DNA from 4 places in the Bradyrhizobium sp. 87 genome. Region 1 is predicted to be linked to each of the others. Evidence: predicted binding sites of a transcription regulator. Region 1 holds the regulator's gene; each other region holds the start of a gene.

Region 1 (2,197 bases):
CCAGATCGCGGCGGAGCTCGGCAATGTGACCCGCAATGCCGTGATCGGCAAAGTGCACAGGCTCGGCCTTTCGGGCCGCGCCAAGAGCCCATCATCGGCAGCGCCGCGGCCGCGCAAGGCGCGCCCCGCGCAGCACATGATGCGGGTGAGCCGCCCGATCTCGCGCGGCAACACCGCGCTGGCGCAGGCCTTCGAGGTCGAGGCTGAGCCGGATCCGGTCACCTACGACAACGTGGTGCCGATGAGCCAGCGGCTGTCGCTGCTGGAATTGAACGAGGCGACCTGCCACTGGCCGGTCGGCGATCCCTCGAGCCCGGACTTCTTCTTCTGCGGTGGAAGGGCGCTGTCCGGACTGCCCTATTGCGCCCAGCACTCGCGCGTTGCGTACCAGCCCGCGTCGGATCGGCGCCGCGCACCGGTAAAGCCGGGTCCCCGTTAGTCGTCACGCGAAGACAGTTCAACAATTTCAGTGTCGTCCCGGCCTAGTGCGCAATTGCGCACGGGGGGCCGGGACCCATACTCCGAGCACGCAATAATCGTGCGGAAGGGGTCACTCCGAGTCTTCGCCAAACCACGTTCGGTGGTTATGGGTCCCGGATCAGCGCTCGCTTCGCTCGCTTGTCCGGGACGACGGCTGAGAATGCAGGGACAGCTCGCCAACAAACAAGCCTGCAACCCTACACCTGCTCCGCCTTCGCGAAGCGATCATCCAGCGCGTAGCCGGCGCCGCGGACGGTGCGGATCGGGTCCTGCTCGCGGCCGAGATTGAGCAGCTTGCGCAGGCGGCCGATATGCACGTCGACGGTGCGCTCGTCGATATAGATGTCGCGGCCCCAGACGCTGTCGAGCAGCTGCTCGCGCGAGAACACCCGTCCCGGATGCTCCAGGAAGAACTCCAGCAGGCGATATTCGGTCGGACCGAGATCGATCGGCCGGCCCGAGCGCGCCACGCGGCGCTTGTCACGGTCGAGCTCGATGTCGCCAAAAGCAAGGACGGTGGCGAGGCGCTCCGGGCTCGCGCGCCGCAGCAGGCCTTTCACGCGCGCCAGCAGCTCCGGCACCGAGAACGGCTTGACGATGTAATCGTCGGCGCCGGTCGCAAGACCCCGCACCCGCTCGCTCTCCTCGCCGCGCGCGGTGAGCATGATGATCGGGAGCTGCTTGGTCTCGGGACGGGTGCGAAGCCGCCGGCACAATTCGATGCCTGACAGGCCCGGCAGCATCCAGTCGAGCACGATCAGATCGGGGATGTGCTCCTTGAGGCGGGTGTCGGCGTCGTCGCCGCGCATCACCGTCTCGACGTCATAGCCGTCGCCTTCGAGGTTGTAGCGGAGAAGCTCGGTCAGGGCTTCCTCGTCCTCAACCACCATAATGCGTGCGCCCATCGGGTCGTCGCTCCTTAAGTCTTCAGGTGTTCGGTACCGTGTTGGCAAAGGTCGTCATGTCGCCCTTCGGCCGCTTGTCGGTGATCGCCTGGCCCTCGATCATGTAGAACACGGTCTCGGCGATATTGGTGGCGTGGTCGCCGATCCGCTCGATGTTCTTGGCGCAGAACATCAGATGGATGCAGAACGAGATATTGCGCGGATCCTCCATCATGTAGGTGAGGAGTTCGCGGAACAGCGAGGTGCAGATGGCGTCGACTTCCTCGTCGCCCTTCCACACCGCCATCGCCGCCGGCAAATCATGCGCGGCATAGGCGTCCAGCACCGACTTGACCTGCTGCTGCACGAGGTCGGTCATGTGCTCGAGGCCGCGGAACAGCTTGAGCGGATGGAAGTCCGTCTCCAGCGCCGCGACGCGCTTGCCCATGTTCTTGGCGAGGTCGCCGATGCGCTCGAGATCGGTCGCGACGCGCATGGCGCCGACGATCTCGCGCAGATCGACCGCCATCGGCTGGCGGCGGGCGATGGTGAGCACCGCACGCTCCTCGATGCGCTTCTGCAGCGCGTCGAGCTCGGTGTCGATGGCGACGACGCGCTGGCCGAGCGGGACGTCGCGGCGGATCAGCGCGTCGACGGACTCGACGATCATGCGCTCGGCGATGCCGCCCATCTCGGCGACCAGGCGAGTGAGTTCCTGGAGGTCGGTGTCGAAAGCCTTTGCGGTATGTTCAGAACCCATGTCGCGTCTCCTAGCCGAACCGGCCGGTGATGTAATCCTGCGTGCGCCGATCTGACGGCGACGTGAAGATCTT
Region 2 (2,197 bases), on a different contig from region 1:
TGTTCGCGGTGGTCGTGATCGGCGGCATGGGATCGATCATGGGCTCCATCATCACCGGCTTCGCGCTCGGTGTGATCGAAGGCCTGACCAAATATTTCTACCCCGAGGCCTCCAACACCGTCGTGTTCGTGCTGATGGTGCTGGTGCTCTTGGTGAAGCCAACGGGATTGACGGGAAGGGCGGCCTGATATGACAGCCTTGACGGACGACACGCTGCCGGTAACCCCGCGCGCGATCCGCGACGAGATGATCGTGTTCGTGGTGATGGCGCTGCTGCTGGCTTCGGTGCCATTCACGGGGGTCTACCCGTTCTTCGTGATGCAGGCGCTGTGCTTCGCGCTGCTCGCCTGCGCCTTCAACCTGCTGATCGGCTACGGCGGTTTGCTGTCCTTCGGCCATGCGATGTTCCTGGGCACGGCCGGCTATTGCAGCGCGCATGCGCTGAAAGTATGGGCGCTGCCGCCGGAACTCGGCATCCTCGTCGGGGTCGCCGGTGCCTTCGTGCTCTCGCTCATCACGGGCTATATCTCGATCCGCCGCCAGGGCATCTATTTCTCGATGATCACGCTGGCGCTGTCGCAGCTCTTGTACTTCATCTACCTCCAGGCGCCGTTCACCCATGGCGAAGACGGCATCCAGGGCATTCCGCAGGGACGCATGTTCGGCGTCTTCGATCTGACCAAGCCCACCGTGCTCTACTACGTGGTGCTGGTCGGTTTCCTCGCCGGCTTCCTGCTGATCTTCCGCATCATCAACTCGCCGTTCGGCGAAGTCCTCAAGGCGATCCGCGAGAACGAGCCGCGCGCGATCTCGCTGGGTTACCGCACCGATCAGTACAAGTTCCTGGCTTTCGTCCTGTCGGGCACGCTGGCCGGCTTTGCCGGTGCGCTGAAAGTCTTCGTGGCGCAGAATGCCTCGCTCACCGACGTGCACTGGTCGATGTCGGGCGAAGTCGTGCTGATGACGCTGGTCGGCGGACTCGGAACCGTCTTCGGTCCCGTGGTCGGTGCCTTCGTGATCATCGCCATGCAGCAATATCTGGCGGGGTTCGGCCAATGGGTGACCGTGATCCAGGGCTCGATCTTCGTGATCTGCGTGCTCACCTTCCGCCGTGGCGTCATCGGCGAAATCGCGCATTACTTCCGGCGGTCGCTGTAAGTCGTTGATATAATAGAAGATGTGTTGACGCGCGAAAGCGGTGGATGATCCGGCTCCACGGGCGTGAGGTGGCACGCGCGTGGATCGAAAATGGTCTATGACAGTTTCATGACGGCCCGCTTGGGCCAGGCCATCATCCAACCGGTAGTCTCTCCCCCATGATGCGATTGTTTCGCGCTTTCCTGCCGAAGGAAGAACGGTTCTTCGACCTGTTCGACCGCCACGCCCAGACCGTGATCCAGGGCTCGATCGCGCTCCAGAGCATGCTCAACGGGGGCGAGGAGACGCCGGTCTATTGCCAGCGCGTCAACCAGTTCGAGAACGATGCCGACAACATCACCCGTGAGGTGCTGACCGCGGTGCGCCGCACCTTCATCACCCCGTTCGACCGCGGCGACATCAAGAACCTGATCACCTCGATGGACGACGCCATCGACCAGATGCAGCAGACCGCCAAGGCCGTGATGCTGTTCGAGGTCCGCAGCTTCGAGCCGCCGATGCGGGAGATCGGCGGGCTTCTGATCGAATGCGCCAATCTGGTCGGCCGCGCGCTGCCGCTGATGCAGAAGATCGGTCAGAACGTGGCCATGCTGACCGCGATCACGGAAGAGCTTGGCAAGCTGGAAGGCCGCGTCGACGATCTCCATGATATCGGGCTGAAGGAACTGTTCCTCAAGCATCGCGGCGGCAACGCGATGGATTTCATCGTCGGCGCAGAGATCTACGACCATCTCGAGAAAGTCGCCGACCGCTTCGACGACGTCGCGAACGAGATCAACAGCATCGTCATCGAGCAAGTTTAGGGCAGGGGCCACGCCGTGGATGTTGCGTTGGGTCTTCCCGTCCTGGTCGGATTGATCGCCGTCGCGCTGCTGTTCGACTTCCTGAACGGCCTGCACGACGCCGCCAATTCGATCGCGACCATCGTCTCGACCCGCGTATTGCGGCCGCAATACGCGGTGTTCTGGGCCGCGTTCTTCAACTTCGTCGCCTTCATGGTGTTCGGGCTGCACGTTGCCCAGACTATCGGCACCGGCAT
Region 3 (2,197 bases), on a different contig from region 1:
GAGTCGAATACGCGCTCGGCCACCATCATCGGCATCGTCGGCGCCGGCGGCATCGGCCTCCAGCTCGCCGAGCAGATCCGCGTGCTGGAATGGCAGAAGGTGTCGTTCCTGATCCTGATGATCCTGGTCGCAGTCGCCGCGATCGATTTCGTTTCGGGCAAATTGCGTTTTGCGATTATCGGGCGGCGGGCGGTGGCGTAACCTTCTTCCTTCTCCCCTTGTGGGAGAAGGTGGCGCGAAGCGCCGGATGAGGGGTCTGCATCCTCAATTCAGATCAGTGCGCGGAGGCAACCCCTCACCCGTCTCGCCGCTAGCGCGGCGAGCCACCCTCTCCCGCAAGGGGAGAGGGGCAGAGGGCAGCCAGTTCACCCGTTCTCCACCAGAAATTCCACCCGCTCCGCCGCAAAGCGCGAATGCTTGGTGACCAGCGGCTTGCCGTCGAGATCGTGATCGGTGGCGTCGACCACCAGGATCGGCCGTCCCAGCGCCAGATCGAGCCGTGCGGCGTCGGTTGCGTCGACGATACCGGCGGTGATCCGGGTCGCGCCGCGGCGATAGTCCCGGACGCCGTAATGCTCGAGCAATTTCGTCATCGAGCGGGTCGCGGCAAAGACGTCGCCCGCAGCGGGGAATAGCTGTGCCGATAGCCACGTCGTGGAGACACAGATCGGCGTGCGGTCGGCGAGGCGCATCGCCTCGATCCGGACCAGCGGTGCGCCGGTCTTGAGGCCAAGCTCCCGCGCGAGTTCGCGGGTCGCAACGTCAGCGGACGCCTCGATCAGCCGGCCATGCGGTTCGCGGCCGTCCGCGCCGACGATCTCGGAGAAACGGGTCCGCGAGCGCAGTGGATAAGCGAGCTTCTGCGCCTCGACATAGGTTCCGCTGCCGCGTTCTGCCCGCACGATGCCGCGCTCGGCAAGCGCGGCCAGCGCGCGTCGCACGGTGTGGCGGTTGACGCGATAGGTTTCGGCGATCTCCACCTCGCCCGGCAGCTTGTCGCCCGCCGCAAAGCGGCCGTCGGCGATGCCGCGCTCGATGCCGTCGGCAACGAGGCGCCACAACGCGACGCCGGAGGAGGCTGTGTCCTGCATGCTCATGTGGCCGGGAAGCTACTCCAGAAATCACGCCTTTGTCACGAAACAGTCATGGCGCTCCCGTATCAAGTTGTCTAGTATCATAGACAACTTGGATTCGGCAAGTTCTGCAGAGAAGTCGGTGGATGCGGTGACCCAGCACAATAATCAGCAAGCCCAGCGCAAGGCCGCAATGTCCGTGCTGGCGCACGCGGAGGCGGGCGAGATCGCCGCTCGCCTCCACGCTCTCGCTTTGCCGGCGCATCAGGATCTGCGCGCGCCGGAAAACGGCCTCGTCATGCTGCGCGGCCGGGTCGGCGGCGATGGTGCGCCGTTCAACCTCGGTGAAGCCACGGTGTCGCGCGCCGCGGTGCGGCTTGCGAGCGGCGAGGTCGGTTTCGGCTACACGCTCGGCCGCGACGGCGAGAAGGCGCGGCTGATCGCGCTGTGCGATGCCCTGGTGCAGTCCAGCGATTTCGGCGCCGCGGTGGAGCGGGACATTATCGCGCCGTTGCGTGAGCAGCTGATGGTCAGGCGCAAGCAGGTGGCGGCCCAGACCGCCGCGACGAAGGTTGATTTCTACACCATGGTGCGCGGTGAGGGGTGAGATCATGACCACGATTGCGGAACTGCCGCCGGGGTTCGCCGATAAGGTCTTGTCGGCGCAATCGACCTTTCGCTCGGTCATGGACGCGATGGCGCGGCCGGGATCGGTGCAGCGCATCGTGCCGACATCAGGAGCGCCTCGTGTGATGATGCGCGGGACGGCCGCGATCGCGCTGACGCTGTTCGATCACGACACGCCGCTCTGGCTCGATGCGCGCATGCATGAGACTTCCGACGTCGTGAAATGGCTGAAATTCCATACTGGTGCGCCGGTGGTGCAGGATTCTTCCATCGCCAGCTTCGCGCTGATCAGCGACGGCGGGGCGCTGCCTTCGCTGGAGCGCTTCGCGCTCGGCACCAGCGAATATCCGGATCGGTCGACCACGTTGATCCTGCAGGTCGAGAGTCTCGATTCGGGACGCAGCTTCGAGCTGCGCGGGCCCGGCATCGACGGCGTCGCCACGCTCCAGGCGTCGATCAAGCCGTTCGACGTGTTCGAGCGACTTCGTATTAACGAG
Region 4 (2,197 bases), on a different contig from region 1:
TCACGGCGCAGAACACCCGCGGCGTCACCGGCATTCACGCGGTGCCCGCCGAATTCGTCACCGCGCAGATCGACGCGGTGTTTTCCGATCTCGAGGTCGGCGCGGTCAAGATCGGCATGGTGGCGCAAGCGACCAGCATCGATGCGATTGCGGCCGCGCTGTCGCGCTGGGCGCCCCGGCATATCGTGCTCGATCCCGTGATGGTGGCGACATCGGGTGATCGCCTGCTCGCGTCCGAAGCGGTCGACGCCCTGCGCATCAAACTGATGCCGCTGGCCTCGGTGATCACACCCAATCTGCCCGAGGCCGCGGCTCTGCTCGACGAGCCGGTCGCGACAAGTGAGCTCGAGATCGAGAGCCAAGGACGCCGGCTACTGGCGCTCGGCTGCCGGGCGGTCCTGATCAAGGGGGGGCACGGCGAGGGCGCCGAGAGTATCGATTATCTCGTCGATGCCAGCACCACGATCGCGCTCGCCGCGCCGCGCGTTGCCACTCGCAACACCCATGGCACCGGCTGTTCGCTGTCCTCGGCGGTCGCCGCCGGGCTCGCCAGGGGCGAGGATCTCGAGCGTGCCGTGCGCAACGCCAAGACCTGGATCAGCGCGGCGATCGCGGCCGCTGATCGCTTCAGCGTCGGCCACGGCCACGGCCCGGTCCATCATTTCCACAAATTTTACTGAACGCCGCTCGCGAGCGCGCCACCGCTAGTCCGTCCCGCCATGCAGCTCCGGCTTCTTGCGGAGGCTGCCGCGACGCCATGTCGCCTGATTGTCGCATGCGACTGATATTCGCGGGGTGGGCGAGGCAAGCGCGATTCGTATCTGAGGGTGCCTCAAAGGTTCGATTGGTCATCCCCCTGTCACGGGACATTGTTACAGGCTGGCGCATGGGAAGTTACGATGTGAGTGACGAGAGCCCGGAGCGGCGCTTTCGCACGTTGTTCATCTCCGACGTTCATCTCGGAGCCCGCGGTTCTCAAGCCGATCTTCTGCTCGATTTCCTGCGTTTCCACGACGCCGACACGATCTATCTCGTCGGCGATATCGTCGACGGCTGGGCGCTGAAATCGAGCTGGCATTGGCCCCAATCGCATAACGACCTCGTGCAGAAGCTTTTGCGCAAGGCGCGCAAGGGCGCCAAGGTCATCTACATCCCCGGCAATCACGATGAGTTCCTGCGCAACTATTACGGCACGCATTTCGGCGGCATCGACGTGGTCGAGAACACCGTCCACATCGGCGCGGACGGCAGGCGTTATCTCGTCATCCACGGTGACATCTTCGACCTCGTGGTGCAGAACGCACGCTGGCTCGCCCATCTCGGCGACAAGGTCTACGATTTCGCGATTCAGCTCAATCGCTTCGTCAACTTCTTCCGGCGCATGTTCAAGGTGCCGTATTGGTCGCTGTCGCAATGGGCCAAGCAGAAGGTCAAGAACGCCGTCAACTATATCGGCGCATTCGAGCAGGCACTCGCTGCCGAGGCACGGCGCCACGACGCCGACGGCGTGATCTGCGGTCACATCCATTACGCGGTGATCCGCGACGAGGGCGGAATCCGCTACATGAATTGCGGCGACTGGGTCGAGAGCTGTACGGCGCTGGTCGAGCACGACGACGGCCGTTTCGAGATCATCACCTGGGCGGACCAGGCCGAGAAGCCGGCACAGGTCCCGCAGGTCGCAGCCAGAGCTGCATGACAAAGGCAGCCTGATGCGCATCCTGGTCGCGACCGACGCCTGGCACCCGCAAGTCAACGGTGTGGTTCGGACGCTGACCAAACTTGCCGACGCCGCCAAAAGTCTCGACGTCGATTTCTCGTTCCTGACGCCACAATCGTTCCGCACCTTTGCGATGCCGAGCTATCGGGACGTGCGGGTGGCCATGCCGCGCCCGGGCAGAATCGCGAAGCTGATCGAAGAGGCGCGCCCGGACAGCATCCACATCGCGACGGAGGGGCCGATCGGCCTGATGGTCCGCCGCTATTGCCGGCAGCGCAAGCTGCCCTTCACGACCAGCTTCCACACCCGCTTTCCCGAATATGTCCGCGCCCGCGTGCCGGTGCCGGGCTCGCTGATCTGGCGGGCGCTGTGCCGATTCCATAGCCCCAGCCGCGCCGTGATGGCGGCAACGCCGGCGCTCGCCAGCGAACTGACCGAGCGCGGCTTCGACAATGTCGTGCTGTGGCCCCGCGGCGT

The links. Region 1 encodes PhoB, which activates phosphate uptake and scavenging genes when phosphate is short. Its sites were predicted from a motif close to TGTCATNNANCTGTCAT; they were not measured.
Region 2: the regulator PhoB is predicted to act here: its motif matches at 1,256-1,272, upstream of IVB50_RS24365 (DUF47 domain-containing protein).
Region 3: the regulator PhoB is predicted to act here: its motif matches at 1,131-1,147, upstream of phnF (phosphonate metabolism transcriptional regulator PhnF).
Region 4: the regulator PhoB is predicted to act here: its motif matches at 847-863, upstream of IVB50_RS21240 (UDP-2,3-diacylglucosamine diphosphatase).

Annotation. Positions count from the first base shown of each region.
Region 1 covers NZ_JADPIQ010000048.1:725,328-727,524, reverse strand. Annotated here, with positions in the region: gene IVB50_RS12940 (GcrA family cell cycle regulator) at 1-439, shown strand, start outside; gene phoB (phosphate regulon transcriptional regulator PhoB) at 678-1,385, opposite strand; gene phoU (phosphate signaling complex protein PhoU) at 1,408-2,124, opposite strand; gene pstB (phosphate ABC transporter ATP-binding protein PstB) at 2,135-2,197, opposite strand, start outside.
Region 2 covers NZ_JADPIQ010000090.1:351,699-353,895, reverse strand. Annotated here, with positions in the region: gene IVB50_RS24375 (branched-chain amino acid ABC transporter permease) at 1-188, shown strand, start outside; gene IVB50_RS24370 (branched-chain amino acid ABC transporter permease) at 190-1,158, shown strand; gene IVB50_RS24365 (DUF47 domain-containing protein) at 1,317-1,961, shown strand; gene IVB50_RS24360 (inorganic phosphate transporter) at 1,977-2,197, shown strand, end outside.
Region 3 covers NZ_JADPIQ010000128.1:237,291-239,487, forward strand. Annotated here, with positions in the region: gene phnE (phosphonate ABC transporter, permease protein PhnE) at 1-201, shown strand, start outside; gene phnF (phosphonate metabolism transcriptional regulator PhnF) at 366-1,097, opposite strand; gene phnG (phosphonate C-P lyase system protein PhnG) at 1,216-1,680, shown strand; gene phnH (phosphonate C-P lyase system protein PhnH) at 1,685-2,197, shown strand, end outside.
Region 4 covers NZ_JADPIQ010000086.1:86,276-88,472, forward strand. Annotated here, with positions in the region: gene thiD (bifunctional hydroxymethylpyrimidine kinase/phosphomethylpyrimidine kinase) at 1-680, shown strand, start outside; gene IVB50_RS21240 (UDP-2,3-diacylglucosamine diphosphatase) at 887-1,699, shown strand; partial or broken gene IVB50_RS21245 (glycosyltransferase family 1 protein) at 1,713-2,197, shown strand, end outside.